Regions from separate parts of the Citrobacter amalonaticus genome, predicted to be linked through region 3. Evidence: predicted binding sites of a transcription regulator. Region 3 holds the regulator's gene; each other region holds the start of a gene.
What was found. The regulator PurR, encoded in region 3, represses purine synthesis genes. The targets are predictions, from matches to a motif close to CANGCAAACGTTTGCNTG.

Region 1: a site for PurR is predicted at 1,549-1,566, ahead of upp (uracil phosphoribosyltransferase). Genes of this name have one in related genera too.
Region 2: a site for PurR is predicted at 1,265-1,282, ahead of purL (phosphoribosylformylglycinamidine synthase). Genes of this name have one in related genera too.

Annotation. Positions count from the first base shown of each region.
Region 1 is NZ_CP014015.2:516,791-520,077, reverse strand. It holds gene AL479_RS02570 (6-phospho-beta-glucosidase) at 62-1,492, shown strand; gene upp (uracil phosphoribosyltransferase) at 1,675-2,301, shown strand; gene uraA (uracil permease) at 2,397-3,287, shown strand, end outside.
Region 2 is NZ_CP014015.2:594,044-597,330, reverse strand. It holds gene mltF (membrane-bound lytic murein transglycosylase MltF) at 1-1,100, opposite strand, end outside; gene purL (phosphoribosylformylglycinamidine synthase) at 1,357-3,287, shown strand, end outside.
Region 3 is NZ_CP014015.2:4,178,882-4,182,168, forward strand. It holds gene punR (DNA-binding transcriptional activator PunR) at 1-867, shown strand, start outside; gene purR (HTH-type transcriptional repressor PurR) at 864-1,889, opposite strand; gene AL479_RS20320 (YnhF family membrane protein) at 2,183-2,272, shown strand; gene AL479_RS20330 (MFS transporter) at 2,441-3,287, shown strand, end outside.

The DNA.
Region 1 (3,287 bases), 1.2 Mb from region 3:
TTGCTCAGTATCATACTGAAACCGGTTTCTGTTTTGTCATAGCAAATCAACGAGGGAAACTATGTCTGGATTTAACGCGAATTTCATGTGGGGCGGGGCGGTCGCCGCTCATCAGCTTGAGGGTGGTTGGCAGGAAGGCGGAAAAGGGATCAGCGTTGCCGACGTCATGACGGCGGGCGCTCACGGCGTTGCGCGAGAAATTACTGATGGCGTGCTGCCCGGGAAAAACTACCCTAACCACGAGGCGATCGATTTCTATCATCGCTACAAAGAAGACATCAGGTTGTTTGCAGAAATGGGCTTTAAATGTTTTCGTACCTCCATCGCCTGGACGCGTATTTTCCCGCGCGGGGATGAAACGCAGCCAAACGAGGCGGGACTGCAATTTTACGACAATCTGTTTGATGAATGTCTGAAATACGGCATTGAACCGGTGATTACTCTGTCGCATTTCGAGATGCCCTACCATCTGGTGACGGAGTATGGCGGCTGGCGCAACCGCAAGCTGATCGACTTTTTTGTCCGCTTTGCAAAAGTAGTCTTTACCCGCTATCAGCACAAAGTGAAGTACTGGATGACCTTCAATGAGATCAACAACCAGGCAAATTATCATGAGGATTTTGCGCCGTTCACTAACTCCGGCCTGAAGTATCAGCCAGGTGAAGATCGTGAGCCGGTAATGTACCAGGCGGCGCATTACGAACTGGTGGCCAGTGCGCTGGCGGTGAAGGCGGCACGAGAAATTAACCCGACGTTGCAGATCGGCTGCATGATCGCCATGTGTCCTATCTACCCGCTGACCTGTGCACCAGACGACATGATGATGGCGATGAACGCCATGCATCGTCGCTACTGGTTTACCGACGTGCATGTACGGGGGAAATATCCGCAGCATATTCTCAACTATTTTGCGCGCCGCGAGTTTGACCTCGATATTACGGAGGAAGACCGCATTGCTCTGTCCGAAGGCTGCGTGGATTACATCGGTTTTAGCTATTACATGTCGTTTGTCACCAAAGCGACAGACGATAATCCGCAGCTCGATTATGACGAGAGCAAAAGCCTGGTCTCCAATCCCTACGTACAGAAATCGGACTGGGGCTGGCAGATTGATCCGGTGGGACTGCGCTATTCGCTAAACTGGTTCTGGGATCACTACCAGTTGCCGTTGTTTATCGTTGAAAACGGGTTTGGTGCGATTGATGTTCAACTGCCTGACGGCACCGTGGATGACAGCTATCGTATCGAGTATATGGCGGCGCATCTTCGTGAAATGAAAAAAGCGGTGGAAGAAGATGGCGTGGATCTCATGGGGTACACGCCGTGGGGATGTATCGATCTGGTCTCTGCGGGAACGGGAGAGATGAAAAAGCGCTACGGGTTTATCTACGTTGATAAAAATAATGACGGTAGTGGGACGCTGGCGCGCAGCCGTAAGAAATCTTTCGCCTGGTATCAGCAGGTGATAAAAAGTAACGGTGAATCCCTCTGATTTCAGCCACTTGATACTCGGCCCCGCACGGAATGCGGGGCATGTTTTATACTCATCACCCAAACGTATACCACTTTGCTTGATCCAGGTCATGCATACGTTATGTTGCGCCAGAGAGGAAAAGCGGTATAATCCGGCGATTTTTTTTGTGGTTGCCACTCGTCTGAGGAAAGGAGAAGAGTATGAAGATCGTGGAAGTCAAACACCCACTCGTCAAACACAAGCTGGGTCTGATGCGTGAGAACGATATCAGCACCAAACGCTTTCGTGAACTCGCCTCGGAAGTAGGCAGTCTGCTGACCTACGAAGCGACTGCGGGCCTGGAAACTGAAAAAGTGACCATTGAAGGCTGGAATGGTCCGGTCGAAGTGGATCAAATCAAAGGCAAAAAAATTACCGTCGTGCCTATCCTGCGTGCAGGTTTGGGGATGATGGACGGCGTGCTGGAAAACGTACCGAGCGCGCGTATCAGTGTAGTCGGCATGTACCGTAACGAAGAGACGCTGGAGCCGGTTCCGTATTTCCAGAAACTGGTTTCTCATATCGACGAGCGCATGGCGCTGATCGTCGACCCTATGCTGGCGACCGGGGGTTCCGTTATCGCCACCATCGATCTGCTGAAAAAAGCGGGCTGCAGCAGCATCAAAGTGCTGGTGCTGGTGGCGGCGCCGGAAGGCATCGCCGCGCTGGAAAAAGCGCATCCGGATGTGGAACTGTACACCGCATCGATCGACCAGGGCCTGAACGAGCACGGATACATTATTCCGGGGCTTGGTGATGCCGGCGATAAGATTTTTGGTACTAAGTAAGTGAATAACTAATAAATAGCCGACTTTAAGAGTCGGCTTTTTTTTGAATAAAACAACTCAACGACTCATAACAAACACACTCAGAGGAAAACACTATGACGCGCCGTGCTATCGGGGTGAGTGAAAGACCGCCGCTTTTACAGACAATCCCGCTTAGTTTGCAACACCTGTTCGCCATGTTTGGCGCAACCGTGCTGGTGCCAGTTCTGTTTCATATCAACCCGGCTACCGTTCTGTTGTTCAACGGGATCGGGACGTTGCTGTATCTCTTTATCTGTAAAGGAAAAATCCCTGCCTATTTAGGTTCAAGCTTCGCCTTTATCTCACCGGTTCTGCTGCTGCTGCCGTTGGGATACGAAGTGGCGCTGGGCGGCTTCATCATGTGTGGCGTGCTGTTCTGCCTGGTTTCGTTCATTGTTAAGAAAGCCGGTACCGGCTGGCTGGACGTGATGTTTCCTCCTGCGGCAATGGGCGCAATCGTTGCCGTCATCGGTCTTGAACTGGCAGGCGTTGCCGCCGGTATGGCCGGATTGCTGCCTGCGGAAGGACAATCTGCGGATTCGAAAACCATCATTATCTCGATGGTGACGCTGGCGGTGACCGTATTTGGCTCGGTGCTGTTCCGTGGTTTCCTTGCGATTATCCCGATCCTGATTGGGGTACTGGCAGGTTATGCACTGTCATTTGCGATGGGCGTGGTTGATACCACACCGATTGCCGAGGCGCACTGGTTTGCGCTGCCGACCTTCTACACCCCTCGTTTTGAGTGGTTCGCCATTCTGACCATTCTGCCTGCGGCGCTGGTGGTGATTGCCGAACACGTCGGTCACCTGGTGGTGACGGCGAACATCGTCAAAAAAGATCTGGTTCGCGATCCGGGTCTGCATCGCTCAATGTTTGCTAACGGTCTGTCGACGGTGATTTCCGGCTTCTTTGGCTCCACGCCGAACACCACCTACGGTGAGAACATTGGCGTAATGGCAATC
Region 2 (3,287 bases), 1.3 Mb from region 3:
ACTTTACTCATCATGTCCTGTAAATAGCGTGCTCCACCGCTGATGCTCTGTTCAGGATCGGTTCTGTCGGTCAGACCGAGACTTTGCGCGGTGTTTTTGGTGAGCATCATCATGCCACGCACGCCGGTTGGCGATGTGGCCTGCGGATCCCAGTGCGATTCCTGCCAGGAGATCGCCGCAAGCAGCTGCCAGTCAATCTCCTGGGCGTGTTTTTCAAACAGTGGTTTCAGGTCGGGGAGCATGGCATCAACCGCGCGCAGAAAGGTGCGGGTATCGACATAGTCAAAATCATCGCCGTGCCCCAGATACTTTTCTTCGAGACGCGCCAGGGAGCCGTCCTCATTCATACCGTTGAAGAAATCGAGCAGGGCGGCAGACAGCGTGTTGTCATCATCCAGCGGACTAAACCAGGTCACCGGCTGTTCGTCGGTGATATCCAGCGCCACGGCCAGTTCGGGGTGAACGCGCTGATAAAGGCTGATGGCGACAGAGTCGGCAATGGTGTAATCCAGCTGTCCGGCAATCACCGCATCAAGCAGTTCCGTTGAGCCTTTTTTTTCATCGATCCGCCAGCTCAGCTCAGGGTATTTTGTCTGTTTCAGGGTTTGTAGATCGTTCGCCACCACATGCCCCGGGGTGATAGTGAGCTGACTTTCCGTCACGCTGCCCAATGTACGGGGACGATACTGGCCCACTTTGTAGACCAGTTGCTGGGACACCGAATAGTAGGTCGGTCCCGGCTGATAATTTTTCACTCGTTCACTGTTGTAGACCAGCCCGGCCGCCAGCAGGTCGGCGTCACCATTATCCAGATCGTCAAACAGCTGGCTGATGTTCTGGCGGACGGTAATCTTCAGCTTTACGCCCAGATAACTGGCGAACTGCTGAGCCAGCTCGTAATCGAGCCCGTACGGCTTACCGTCGAGTTTCGCCCAGGTGAGCGGTGACTCAATCGTGCTCACGCGCAACTCTCCCCGCGACTGGATCGCGGCGATACGATTATCGGCTTTACCGAACCAGGGGATAGAGGGCCAGAGGGCCGCAGCCAGCAGCAGCGTCAATATGCCGATGAACAGATAATTAATCTTTAATTTTTTCAATTAGTTAATTCTCTGAACCGTGCGTTGCCTCAGGATGGGAAAAGGAATAGAAAGACCAGGAGTATTCATCAATGAGCGGCATTTTGCTTAAACTTGCGCCAGTTGGCAACTAATTAGAGCAATCGGTAGCATCGTATGACAACAACGTGGGGTGATTTTATTTCGACGCAAACGGTTTCGTCGGCGGCTCAGATTCTTTATAATGACGCCCGTTTCCCCACTTGGGCACACCGAAAGCTTAGAAGACGAGAGACTTATGATGGAAATTCTGCGTGGTTCGCCTGCACTGTCCGCATTCCGTATTAACAAACTGCTGGCACGTTTTCAGGCTGCCAACCTCCAGGTAAGCAACATTTACGCCGAGTACGTCCATTTCGCTGACCTGAACGCGCCGTTGAACGAGGATGAGCACGCGCAGCTTGCCCGTCTGCTGAAATACGGTCCCAGCCTGAGCAGCCACACCCCGGAAGGGAAACTGCTACTGGTGATGCCTCGCCCTGGCACCATCTCCCCCTGGTCTTCCAAAGCGACAGATATCGCCCATAACTGCGGTCTGCAACAGATTGACCGTCTGGAACGCGGCGTCGCTTATTACGTTGAAGCCTCCACGCTGAGCGCTGAGCAGTGGCAGTGGGTTGCCGCCGAGCTGCACGATCGGATGATGGAAACGGTGTTTTCTTCATTAACTGACGCGGAAAAACTGTTTGCTCACCATCAGCCAGCGCCGGTTGCAAGCGTTGACCTGCTGGGTGAAGGCCGTCAGGCGCTGATTGACGCTAACCTGCGTCTCGGTCTGGCGCTGGCGGATGACGAAATTGATTACCTGCAGGATGCGTTTACCCGACTGGGGCGCAACCCGAACGATATCGAACTCTACATGTTTGCGCAGGCGAACTCTGAGCACTGCCGCCACAAGATTTTCAACGCCGACTGGATCATCGATGGCAAGCAACAGCCGAAGTCACTGTTCAAGATGATCAAAAACACCTTTGAAACCACGCCGGATCATGTGCTTTCCGCTTATAAAGACAACGCGGCCGTGATGGAAGGGTCTGAAGTGGGGCGTTACTTTGCCGACCACGCGACCGGTCGCTATGACTTCCACCAGGAGCCGGCGCACATCCTGATGAAAGTGGAAACCCATAACCACCCGACGGCGATCTCTCCGTGGCCGGGTGCGGCGACCGGTTCCGGCGGTGAAATCCGTGATGAAGGGGCTACCGGACGCGGCGCGAAGCCAAAAGCGGGTCTGGTAGGCTTCTCCGTTTCTAACCTGCGCATTCCGGGCTTTGAGCAGCCGTGGGAGGAAGACTTCGGCAAGCCGGAGCGTATTGTGACCGCGCTGGATATCATGACCGAAGGCCCGCTGGGCGGCGCGGCGTTTAACAATGAATTTGGTCGTCCGGCGCTGAACGGCTATTTCCGTACTTACGAAGAAAAAGTGACCAGCCATAACGGCGAAGAACTGCGCGGCTATCACAAGCCGATCATGCTGGCGGGCGGGATTGGTAACATCCGTGCCGATCACGTGCAGAAAGGCGAGATCGTCGTCGGGGCGAAACTGATCGTTCTCGGCGGTCCGGCGATGAATATCGGCCTGGGCGGCGGCGCGGCTTCCTCGATGGCTTCCGGCCAGTCTGACGCGGATCTTGATTTCGCCTCGGTACAGCGTGATAACCCGGAGATGGAACGCCGCTGCCAGGAAGTGATCGACCGCTGCTGGCAGTTGGGTGACGCCAACCCGATCCTGTTTATCCACGACGTTGGCGCCGGTGGTCTGTCGAACGCGATGCCAGAACTGGTTAGCGACGGCGGACGCGGCGGTAAATTCGAACTGCGTGACATCCTCAGCGATGAGCCGGGTATGAGCCCGCTGGAAATCTGGTGTAACGAGTCCCAGGAACGTTACGTGCTGGCCGTGGCGGCGGATCAACTGCCGCTGTTCGACGAGCTGTGTAAGCGCGAGCGCGCGCCGTATGCGGTGATTGGTGAGGCAACCGAAAAACAGCATCTGTCGCTAAACGATCGCCACTTCGACAACCAGCCTATCGATCTGCCGCTTGACGTGCTGCTCGGTAAAACGCCGAAGATGACCCGCGACGTTCAGACGCTGAAGGCGAAAGGTGAGGCACTGAATCGTGCTGACATCACCATTGCGGATGCTGTTAAACGCGTTCTGCATCTGCC
Region 3 (3,287 bases):
GCCCAGGAGTTGCACCGGGTGCCTTCGGCGGTCAGCTACACGGTTCGCCAACTGGAAGAGTGGCTGGCCGTCCCGCTTTTTGAACGTCGCCATCGTGATGTAGTGTTAACCCCGGCGGGCGCCTGGTTTTTGAAAGAAGGCCGCTCTGTCATCAAAAAAATGCAGATCACGCGCCAGCAGTGTCAGCAGATCGCCAACGGCTGGCGTGGGCAACTTCCCATCGCGGTGGACAATATCGTGCGACCGGAACGCACGCGGCAATTGATCGTCGATTTCTACCGCCACTTTGATGACGTGGAGCTACTGGTCTTTCAAGAGGTGTTTAATGGCGTCTGGGACGCGCTGTCAGATGGCCGGGTCGAACTCGCCATCGGGGCAACCCAGGCGATCCCGGTGGGAGGACGATACACGTTCCGCGATATGGGTAAGCTGAGCTGGTGTTGCGTCGTTGCCAGTACGCATCCGCTGGCCGCTATGAGCGGGCCGTTAAGCGATGACACGTTGCGCAACTGGCCGTCGCTGGTGCTGGAAGATACGTCCCGCACTCTGCCGAAGCGCGTGACCTGGCTGCTGGACAACCAGAAGCGGGTGGTGGTGCCGGACTGGGATTCCTCCGCGACCTGTATTAGCGCCGGACTCTGTGTCGGCATGGTACCGACGCATTTCGCCAAGCCGTATCTTAACAAGGGGCAGTGGGTCGTGTTAAATCTGGAGAACCCGTTCCCGGATGCGGCCTGTTGCCTGACCTGGCAGCAGAATGATATGTCACCTGCGCTGATCTGGCTGCTGGATTATCTGGGAGACAGTGAAACGCTGAACAAAGAGTGGTTGCGGGAGCCAGATGAGACTCCCGCAGAAGAGGCTTAACGACGGTAGTCGCGGAACGGGCCATCCGCAACGGAGCGGCGCTCCACCAGGCGCGGGTGGACTTCAATAGACTGCGACTCTTCGCGTTTATTGACGATGCGGTCCAGCAACATATTAAAGGCCGTCTCACCCAGCGAATCTTTTGGCTGGTGGATAGTGGTCAACGCCGGCGTAAAGAAACGGGCGTTGCGCACGTTGTCGTAGCCTATCAGCGACACGTCCTGCGGGACGCGCAGACCCATCTCATCGGCGGCGCACAGGGCGCCCATCGCCATGATATCGCCGCCACAGAAGACCGCCGTCGGGCGATGCGCCTGCGACAGAATTTGCTGCATAGCGCGGTAGCCGGATTCCGGCTCGAAGTCGCCTTGTACAATCCAGTTTTCAGGCACTTTAATCAGCGCTTCATCCATCGCCTTCATAAAACCGGCCAGACGGCCTGCGCCAGTGTTACGCTCCATCAGTCCTGGGATCACGCCAATTTCGCGATGTCCGCGCTCAACGAGGTAACGGCCTGCCATATAACCGCCTTCAAAGGCGTTATCAATCACCGTATCGGTGAAGTCGGCTTTGGCTTCGCCCCAGTCCATCACCACCATCGGGATATGACGATATTCTTCCAGCATTGAGAGCAGGGGATCGGGGTATTCGGAACACATTACCAGCAGGCCATCAACGCGTTTTTGCGCCATCATGGACAGATAGGCACGCTGTTTTTCCAGGTTGTTCCAGACGTTACCGAGGATCAGGGTATAGCCCTTCTGGAAGCAGTTCTTCTCAACCGCTTCAATAATTTCGGCAAAATAGGGGGCTTCGCTGCTCGTCGCCAGCAAACCGATAGACTTGGTATGGTTGACTTTCAGGCTGCGGGCAACCGCGCTGGGGGAATAGTGCAATTCTTTGATTGCCGCCCACACTGCATTGCGTGTTTCTTCAGCGACGAAACGCGTTTTGTTAATTACGTGTGACACGGTTGTAGTGGAAACGTTTGCGCGCTTCGCTACATCTTTAATTGTTGCCATTAAATCTCACTCCAGACCCAACCTGAACATTAAATTACGCTAAGTAAACGTTTGCCTTTACTCATCCTGTGCCCAACATCAGGGCTGCGGCACGCCGGGAAACGACACGGAACGTCAGGAAGGGGTCAATGGCCGGTACGCTAATCAAGTAAGCGTCGAATTTTGTCTGATCTTTACGAAAAGGGGAAGTATTAAAAGCACATATCACTCTAAATCGTGGGAGATTTTTACACTCAAGTGTGTAAAAATGCGCTATATCACTTTTTGTGTGGGAATAAAAAGGAGAAAAGTTGATGAGCACCGATCTGAAATTTTCATTAGTGACCACGTTTATTGTTCTGGCTTTAATCGTTGCGGGCGGCCTGACGGCGGCACTGCACTGATCCCCCTCGGGGGAGTTCCTGCTCCCTCGAACCTCCTGTCATATTGTTATTGAATCTGCAAAAGTCTTTTGTATTTTTGTTAACTTCTCTTTTTTTGTGATTGATGTCATGCTTTTGACTCTTAGTTAAGCATCGCGCCCTGTCGCGAAGAGCCGGAGTCATCACTGCATGAAAATTAATTATCCGTTACTGGCGCTGGCCATCGGCGCGTTCGGCATCGGTACCACCGAATTCTCGCCAATGGGTCTGCTGCCCGTCATCGCGCGTGGCGTTGATGTGTCCATCCCTGCGGCAGGTATGCTGATTAGCGCTTATGCGGTAGGCGTGATGGTCGGCGCGCCGCTGATGACGCTGTTGCTGTCACATCGCGGACGCCGTAATGCGCTCATTTTTCTGATGGCTATTTTTACGCTCGGTAACGTGCTCTCGGCGATTTCGCCGGATTACACCACGCTGATGTTGTCACGTATTTTAACCAGCCTTAACCACGGCGCATTCTTTGGCCTGGGTTCGGTGGTGGCGGCAAGCGTGGTGCCGAAGCACAAACAGGCGAGCGCCGTTGCCACTATGTTTATGGGGCTGACCATCGCCAATATCGGCGGTGTGCCGGCGGCGACCTGGCTGGGTGAAACCATCGGCTGGCGGATGTCGTTCATGGCGACGGCGGGGCTGGGCGTTATCTCGATGCTGAGTCTCTTCTTCTCATTGCCAAAAGGCGGTGCCGGGGCGCGTCCGGAAGTGAAAAAAGAGCTGGCGGTGCTGATGCGTCCTCAGGTGCTCTCGGCGCTGCTGACCACCGTACTGGGGGCGGGCGCCATGTTCACGCTCTATACCTATATTTCACCTGTTCTGCAAAGCATCACCCATGCGACGCCGGCTTTTGTGACCGGGATGCTGGTTCTGATCGGTGTGGGTTTCTCCATTGGCAACTACCTTGGCGGAAAACTGGCCGATCGCTCGGTTAACGGCACGCTGAAGGGATTTTTGCTGCTGCTGATGGTGATTATGCTGGCGA